2 linked regions of the Cupriavidus necator genome follow. The protein of the gene in region 1 binds, or shares a complex with, the protein of each later gene. Links are inferred from orthologs where the notes say so. Each region holds a gene or a part of one and is shown on either strand. Other genes may lie near its edges.

The links.
Region 2: the proteins of dnaG (region 1) and I6H87_RS14480 are in contact, whole or in part, in a crystal structure (PDB 2R6A), measured with the Geobacillus stearothermophilus proteins. The link is inferred for Cupriavidus necator from one-to-one orthologs. Residues at the interface, in WP_049624496.1 of Geobacillus stearothermophilus: Lys456, Leu457, Leu458, Pro459, Ala460, Asn463, Ala464, Leu467, Leu535, Leu536, Ile537, Ala538, Gln544, Glu545, Asp548, Tyr549, His552; in WP_033016901.1 of Geobacillus stearothermophilus: Ser13, Glu15, Ala16, Gln18, Glu91, Leu92, Asp94, Ala95, Val96, Pro97, Thr98, Ala99, Ala100, Asn101, Tyr104, Tyr105, Ile108.

The regions. Positions count from the first base shown.
Region 1 is NZ_CP066018.1:2,618,592-2,621,626, forward strand. What follows is about bases 54-3,018. They hold dnaG (DNA primase), read left to right. Parts: upstream 54-612; coding sequence 613-2,424; downstream 2,425-3,018. Other genes in these bases: I6H87_RS12210 (GatB/YqeY domain-containing protein), read left to right, coding at 54-411; I6H87_RS34300 (hypothetical protein), read right to left, coding at 2,520-2,915; rpoD (RNA polymerase sigma factor RpoD), read left to right, coding at 2,905-3,018. Outside these bases: more of I6H87_RS12210, read left to right, coding at 1-53; more of rpoD, read left to right, coding at 3,019-3,035. UniProt on the Escherichia coli protein: RNA polymerase that catalyzes the synthesis of short RNA molecules used as primers for DNA polymerase during DNA replication.
Region 2 is NZ_CP066018.1:3,094,354-3,097,244, reverse strand. The notes cover bases 23-2,843. They hold I6H87_RS14480 (replicative DNA helicase), read right to left. Parts: upstream 2,219-2,843; coding sequence 827-2,218; downstream 23-826. Other genes in these bases: rplI (50S ribosomal protein L9), read right to left, coding at 2,379-2,831; I6H87_RS14485 (DUF47 domain-containing protein), read right to left, coding at 23-635. Outside these bases: more of I6H87_RS14485, read right to left, coding at 9-22; rpsR (30S ribosomal protein S18), read right to left, coding at 2,864-2,891. UniProt on the Escherichia coli protein: The main replicative DNA helicase, it participates in initiation and elongation during chromosome replication. Travels ahead of the DNA replisome, separating dsDNA into templates for DNA synthesis.

The DNA.
Region 1 (3,035 bases):
GCCATGCGCGCGCGCGAAACGGAGCGCCTCGGCACCATCCGCCTGCTGCTGGCCGCCATCAAGCAGCGCGAGGTCGATGAGCGCGTGGAACTGGACGATACCGCCGTGCTGGCCGTGGTCGAGAAGCTGATCAAGCAGCGCAAGGATTCGATCTCGCAGTTCCGGCAGGCGGGCCGCAATGACCTGGCAGACAAGGAGTCGGCGGAAGTCGAAGTGCTGCAGGCCTACATGCCCGCCGCGCTGTCGGACGAGGAAGTCGCCGCCGAGGTCCAGCAGGCCGTTGCCGCCACTGGTGCCGCCGGTCCGCAGGACATGGGCAAGGTCATGGGCGTGCTCAAGGGCAAGCTGGCCGGCCGTGCCGACATGACCGCCGTATCGGCCCTGGTCAAGGCGGCACTTGCAGCAAAGTAAATACTGATTTAATCGGTTGCTGGCAAGATAAGCACCGGATCCGCGTGGTTCGGTGCAGTTGCACGGAGATGTCACGTAGTCCGGGCGGCCCTATCACGCTGCACTACAATATTCCGATAGCAGCCGGGCGCCGCACCGGTCACGCATTCCTAAAAGAAGCCGCCCGCCGCGGGACGGCCATGCCTCAGGACGGTCAGTCGGGTGATTCCGCAATCCTTTATTCAGGACCTGCTCAACCGTGTCGACATTGTCGATGTGGTGGGCAAGTATGTGCAGCTGAAGAAGGGCGGCGCCAATTTCATGGGGCTGTGCCCCTTCCATAACGAGAAATCGCCGTCATTCACGGTGTCGCCGACCAAGCAGTTCTACCACTGCTTCGGATGTGGCGCCCACGGCTCGGCCATCGGCTTCCTGATGGAGTTTTCCGGCCAGTCCTACCCGGAAGCGGTGCGCGAGCTGGCCCAGTCGGTCGGCATGAGCGTGCCGGAAGAGCGCGACCGTCTGCCGCCCGGGCAGCGCGCGGAGCAGCAGGCCCGTTCGGTGGCGCTGTCCGACGCCATGACCCGCGCCACCGATTTCTACCGCCGCCAGCTGCGAAGCGCGCCGCAGGCGATCCAGTACCTGAAGGGCCGTGGCCTGACCGGCGAGATCGCCGCGAACTTTGGCCTGGGCTACGCGCCGGATGACTGGCAGGGCCTGGAGGCCGTATTCGGCAGCTATCGTGATGACAACGTGTCGGCGCCGCTGGTCGAGTGCGGCCTGCTGATCGAAAGCGACAAGCGCGATGCGGACGGCAAGCCGCGCCGCTACGACCGCTTCCGCGACCGCATCATGTTCCCTATCCGCAACACCAAGGGGGCCGTGATCGGCTTCGGCGGGCGCGTGATGGGGCAGGGCGAGCCCAAGTACCTGAACTCGCCCGAGACTCCGCTGTTCAGCAAGGGCACGGAGCTGTACGGGCTGTTCGAGGCCCGTCACGCAATCCGGGAAACCGGCTACGTGCTGGTGGTCGAAGGGTATATGGACGTCGTGGCGCTGGCCCAGCTCGGTTTTGCCAATGCCGTTGCCACCCTGGGCACGGCGTGCACCCCTGTGCACGTGCAGAAGCTGCTGCGCCAGACCGACGCCGTGGTGTTCTCGTTCGACGGCGACTCTGCCGGGCGCCGCGCGGCCCGGCGCGCGCTGGAAGCCTGCCTGCCGCATGTGGCGGACAACAAGACCATCCGCTTCCTGTTCCTGCCGGCCGAGCATGATCCGGACAGCTATGTGCGCGAAGAGGGCACCGAGGCCTTTGCCACCCAGGTGCGCAACGCCATGCCGCTGTCGCGCTTCCTGCTGCAGTCGGTCACCGAAGACCTGGACCTGCGCCAGCCCGAGGGCCGCGCCCGGGCCCAGTACGAGGCCAAGCCGCTGCTGCAGGCCATGCCCGCCGGCGGCCTGAGGCTACAGATTGTGCGCGAACTTGCCGATGCCACGGGAACGACACCCGCGGAGATCGAAGCCATCTGCGGCCTGCGCAGCGACCCGGCCCGCGTCGGCCGCTTCGCCCAGCCGCGCCCGCGCACGCGCCGCCAGGCCCCGACCGGGCTGGAGCAGCGGGTGATCCAGCTGCTGATGTGCTATCCGGCACTGTCGGCGAGGCTGGACGAGGATGCGCGCGCGCTGCTGCTGGGCGGCGAGAGCAGCGACAGTGAAGTGCTGGCGCACCTGGTGGAGGCGTGCGACAGCGTGCAGGGCGAGGTCAATTTTGCGGCCTTCAGCGAACACCTGGCCCAGTCGCCCTATGCCGAGGTGTATGCCGTGGCGCGTGCCGCGGTGCTGCGAGAAGAGATCGAAGAGGCACCCGCAATACAGGATTTCGATGCGGCCATTACCAAGCTGCTGGCCGAGCCGCTGCGGCGCGAGCTCGACGGCCTGCAGGCGGAGGTAGTGGCCGGCACGGCCGATGAAGCGGCCAAGCAGCGCATGCGCTGGCTGGTGGGCGAAATCCACCGGCGGCGCCAACTTGGCTGAGGTGCCTGTGTGCGCCCTGGTCATCAACCAGGAGGTGGCAGTAAGCGTTGGATAAGGGACTGGGCCCGGCCCCGCCGAGCTTAAGCCTTGATTTTTCAGGTGAAAACCTCACCTGATAGGGAGCCGGCTATGCGTGGCGTGCTACAATAGCCGGTTTGGATTGCGAAATCTTTCTCTCCAGTTCTGGTGAAAGTGAGCGTGCCAATGGCAAAGGCCAAAGCAACCGAAAGGGTTACCTCTAAAGCTCCCCAATCAGGGAGCGGCAAGGCGTCTGTGAAAACAACGGCGGCGAAGACATCGACCGCGTCAGTCAAGACACCAGCCCGGTCTGCGCCATCAAAGTCCGTGCGTAGCGCGCAAGCGCCCGCCGTGACGACTCCCGCCAGGACTCGCACATCCGAAAAGACAAAGGCCTCGACTTCGGCACGCGAGAGCGGCAAGAGCGCCAGTACGAGCGGCAAGGTCGCCGCATCTGCACCAGTGAAAGGCAAGAGTATCACCGTGGCGAAACAGCAGAATACCGAAGTCGAGAGCAAGCGAGCGGCAGCCGCCGGCGCCAAGAGTGGGGAAGCCAAGGCTGGCACCACCACTACGGCAACCAAGGCGCGTGC
Region 2 (2,891 bases), 480 kb from region 1 along the record:
TTGCCGCCTCAGGCGTTTTCCAGGACGATGCCTTCGATGATGTTGGCGACGTCCTCGCACTTGTCGGTGATCGTCTCGAGCTGTTCGTAGATGGCCTTCAGCTTGATCAGGCGCTTGACGTCGGTCTCGTCGCGGAACAGCTTGGACATCGCCGAGCGCATCACGCGGTCGGCTTCAGATTCAAGCTGGTCGATCTGCTGGGCGGTCTTCAGGATGGTGCTGGCATTGCCCATGTCCTCGAGCAGGCCCACCGCGATCTTGACCTGGTCGCAGCACTGCACGCAGATGGCCGCCAGGCGCAGCGCTTCGTCGGTCAGGTTGGTCACGTCGTACAGCGAGATAGTCTCGGCCACGTCTTCCATCAGATCCAGGATGTCGTCCATGGTCGTGATGAGCTTGTGGATCTCGTCGCGATCCAGCGGCGTGATGAAGGTCTTGTGGAGCAGGTCGATGGTGTCGTGCGTGATCCGGTCGGCCTTCTTTTCAGTGGCCTGGACGCGGCGGGCATGGGCCTCGGCGTTGGGCAAGTCGTTGACCAGTGCCTGGAGCTCATGGGCGGCGGTCACCGCGCAGTCGGCATGCTGGTTGAAATATTCGAAGAACTTGCCCTCCGTGGGCATGAATCGGCCGAACATGGAATGTTCCTTGTGGCAGCGTGGTGACGCTGCTGATTGTGTTGCAGGATTGAGCGGACGCGTTGCATGACAGTCGCGGGTGGCGACTGTCATCAAAGCGCAATATTTTACAGGGTTACTGGGACATTGCCCGCGAATTTGGCGCAAACAAGACGGCGCCGCACGGACGATTGCAGGCTGGCTTGACTTCGTCAGGTATCGTTGTCGAAGAAAGCCGGGCCGCCGCTGAAGTTGTCGAACTTGGTGAACTGGCCCAGGAAGGTCAGGCGCACCGTGCCGATCGGGCCGTTACGCTGCTTGCCGATAATGATCTCGGCCGTGCCCTTGTCCTGGGAGTCTGCGTTATAGACTTCGTCGCGGTAGATGAACAGGATCACGTCGGCATCCTGTTCGATAGCGCCGGATTCGCGCAGGTCGGACATCACCGGACGCTTGTTGGGACGCTGTTCCAGGCTTCGGTTCAGCTGCGACAGTGCAATCACCGGACAGTTGAGTTCCTTGGCCAGACCCTTGAGCGAACGGGAGATTTCTGAAATTTCCGTGGCGCGGTTCTCGCCGCCGCCCGAACCTGACATCAGCTGGAGGTAATCGATGATGATCAGGCCAAGCTGCCCGCACTGGCGCGCCAGGCGCCGCGAACGGGCACGCAGCTCCATCGGGTTCAGCGCCGGAGTTTCGTCGATGAACAGCTGGGTGTCGTTCATGCGCTGGATCGCATGCGTCAGCCGCGGCCAGTCTTCATCCAGCAGGCGGCCAGTGCGCAGCCGGTGCTGGTCGAGGCGGCCTACCGAGCCGAGCATACGCATGGCCAGCTGGGTGCCCGCCATTTCCATCGAGAACACTGCCACCGGCAGGCCCTGCTCCACTGCCACATGCTCGCCGATGTTCAGCGAGAACGCGGTCTTGCCCATCGACGGGCGGCCGGCCACGATGATCAGGTCGCCCGGCTGCATGCCGCTGGTCATCTTGTCCAGGTCGATGAAGCCGGTCGGCACGCCGGTGACGTCGGTGGTGGAATCGCGGTGGTACAGCTCGTCGATGCGCTCGACCACCTGGGTCAGCAGCGGCTGGATTTCCTGGAAACCCTTCTGGCCGCGCGAGCCTTCTTCGGCAATCGCAAAAACCTTGGACTCGGCCTCATCCAGCAGCTCGCGCACCTCGCGGCCCTTGGGCGCGAACGCGGCCGAGGCGATATCGTCGGCCGCCGTCACCAGCTTGCGCAGCACCGAGCGCTCACGCACGATCTCCGCGTAGCGGCGGATATTGGCCGCGCTGGGCGTGTTCTGCGCCAGCGAATTCAGGTAGGCCAGCCCGCCCACCTCCTCGGCCTTGCCGGCGACCTGCAGCATTTCATAGACCGTGATCACGTCGGCCGGCTTGGTGGCCGAGATCAACCGGGCGATGCTCTGGAAGATCATCCGGTGGTCAAAACGATAGAAATCCGCCTCGGAAATGAAGTCCGCAATGCGGTCCCAGGCGGCGTTGTCCAGCAGCAGGCCACCCAGCACCGATTGCTCGGCTTCGATGGAATGCGGCGGGACTTTGAGGTTCTCGAGTTGGGGGTCGGCGACGGGCGCGTTCATGGGGAGGCATTATAACGGCGGGAGGACGCACTTCGCCGGACATTTGGCGACCGGGCAGGCAAAGACAAGCGGGCAACAAAAAAAGGCAGGAGCCGGGGCTCCTGCCTTTCTTGCTTGCGGTGCTTCAGCCGGCGCAGCGCGCCGGCAAGGCGGCACGTCCTTAGACGCTCTCACCCACGACCGACACGGTCACGTCGACCACGACGTCCGTGTGCAGCGCAACGCTGACCGGGTGGTCGCCCACCATCTTCAGCGGACCGTTCGGCATGCGAACCTGGGCCTTTTCCAGCTTGAAGCCTTGGCCAGCCAGGGCTTCAGCGATGTCGGCATTGGTCACGGAACCGAACAGGCGGCCGTCCACACCCGACTTCTGGCTGATCTGGACGCTCAGGCCGCTCAGCTTCTCGCCTTCGGCTTGCGCGGCGGCCAGCTTCTCGGCAGCGGCCTTTTCCAGCTCGGCGCGCTTGACTTCGAATTCGGCGATCGCGGTTTGCGTAGCACGGCGGGCCTTCTTGCCCGGGATCAGGAAGTTACGGGCGTAACCGTCCTTCACCTTGACGATGTCACCCAGGTTGCCCAGGTTGATGACTTTTTCCAGCAGAATAATTTGCATCGTATTCTCTCCTTAACGGACCTATGGCCTGATCAGTTCTTGTGCAGGTCGGTGTACGGC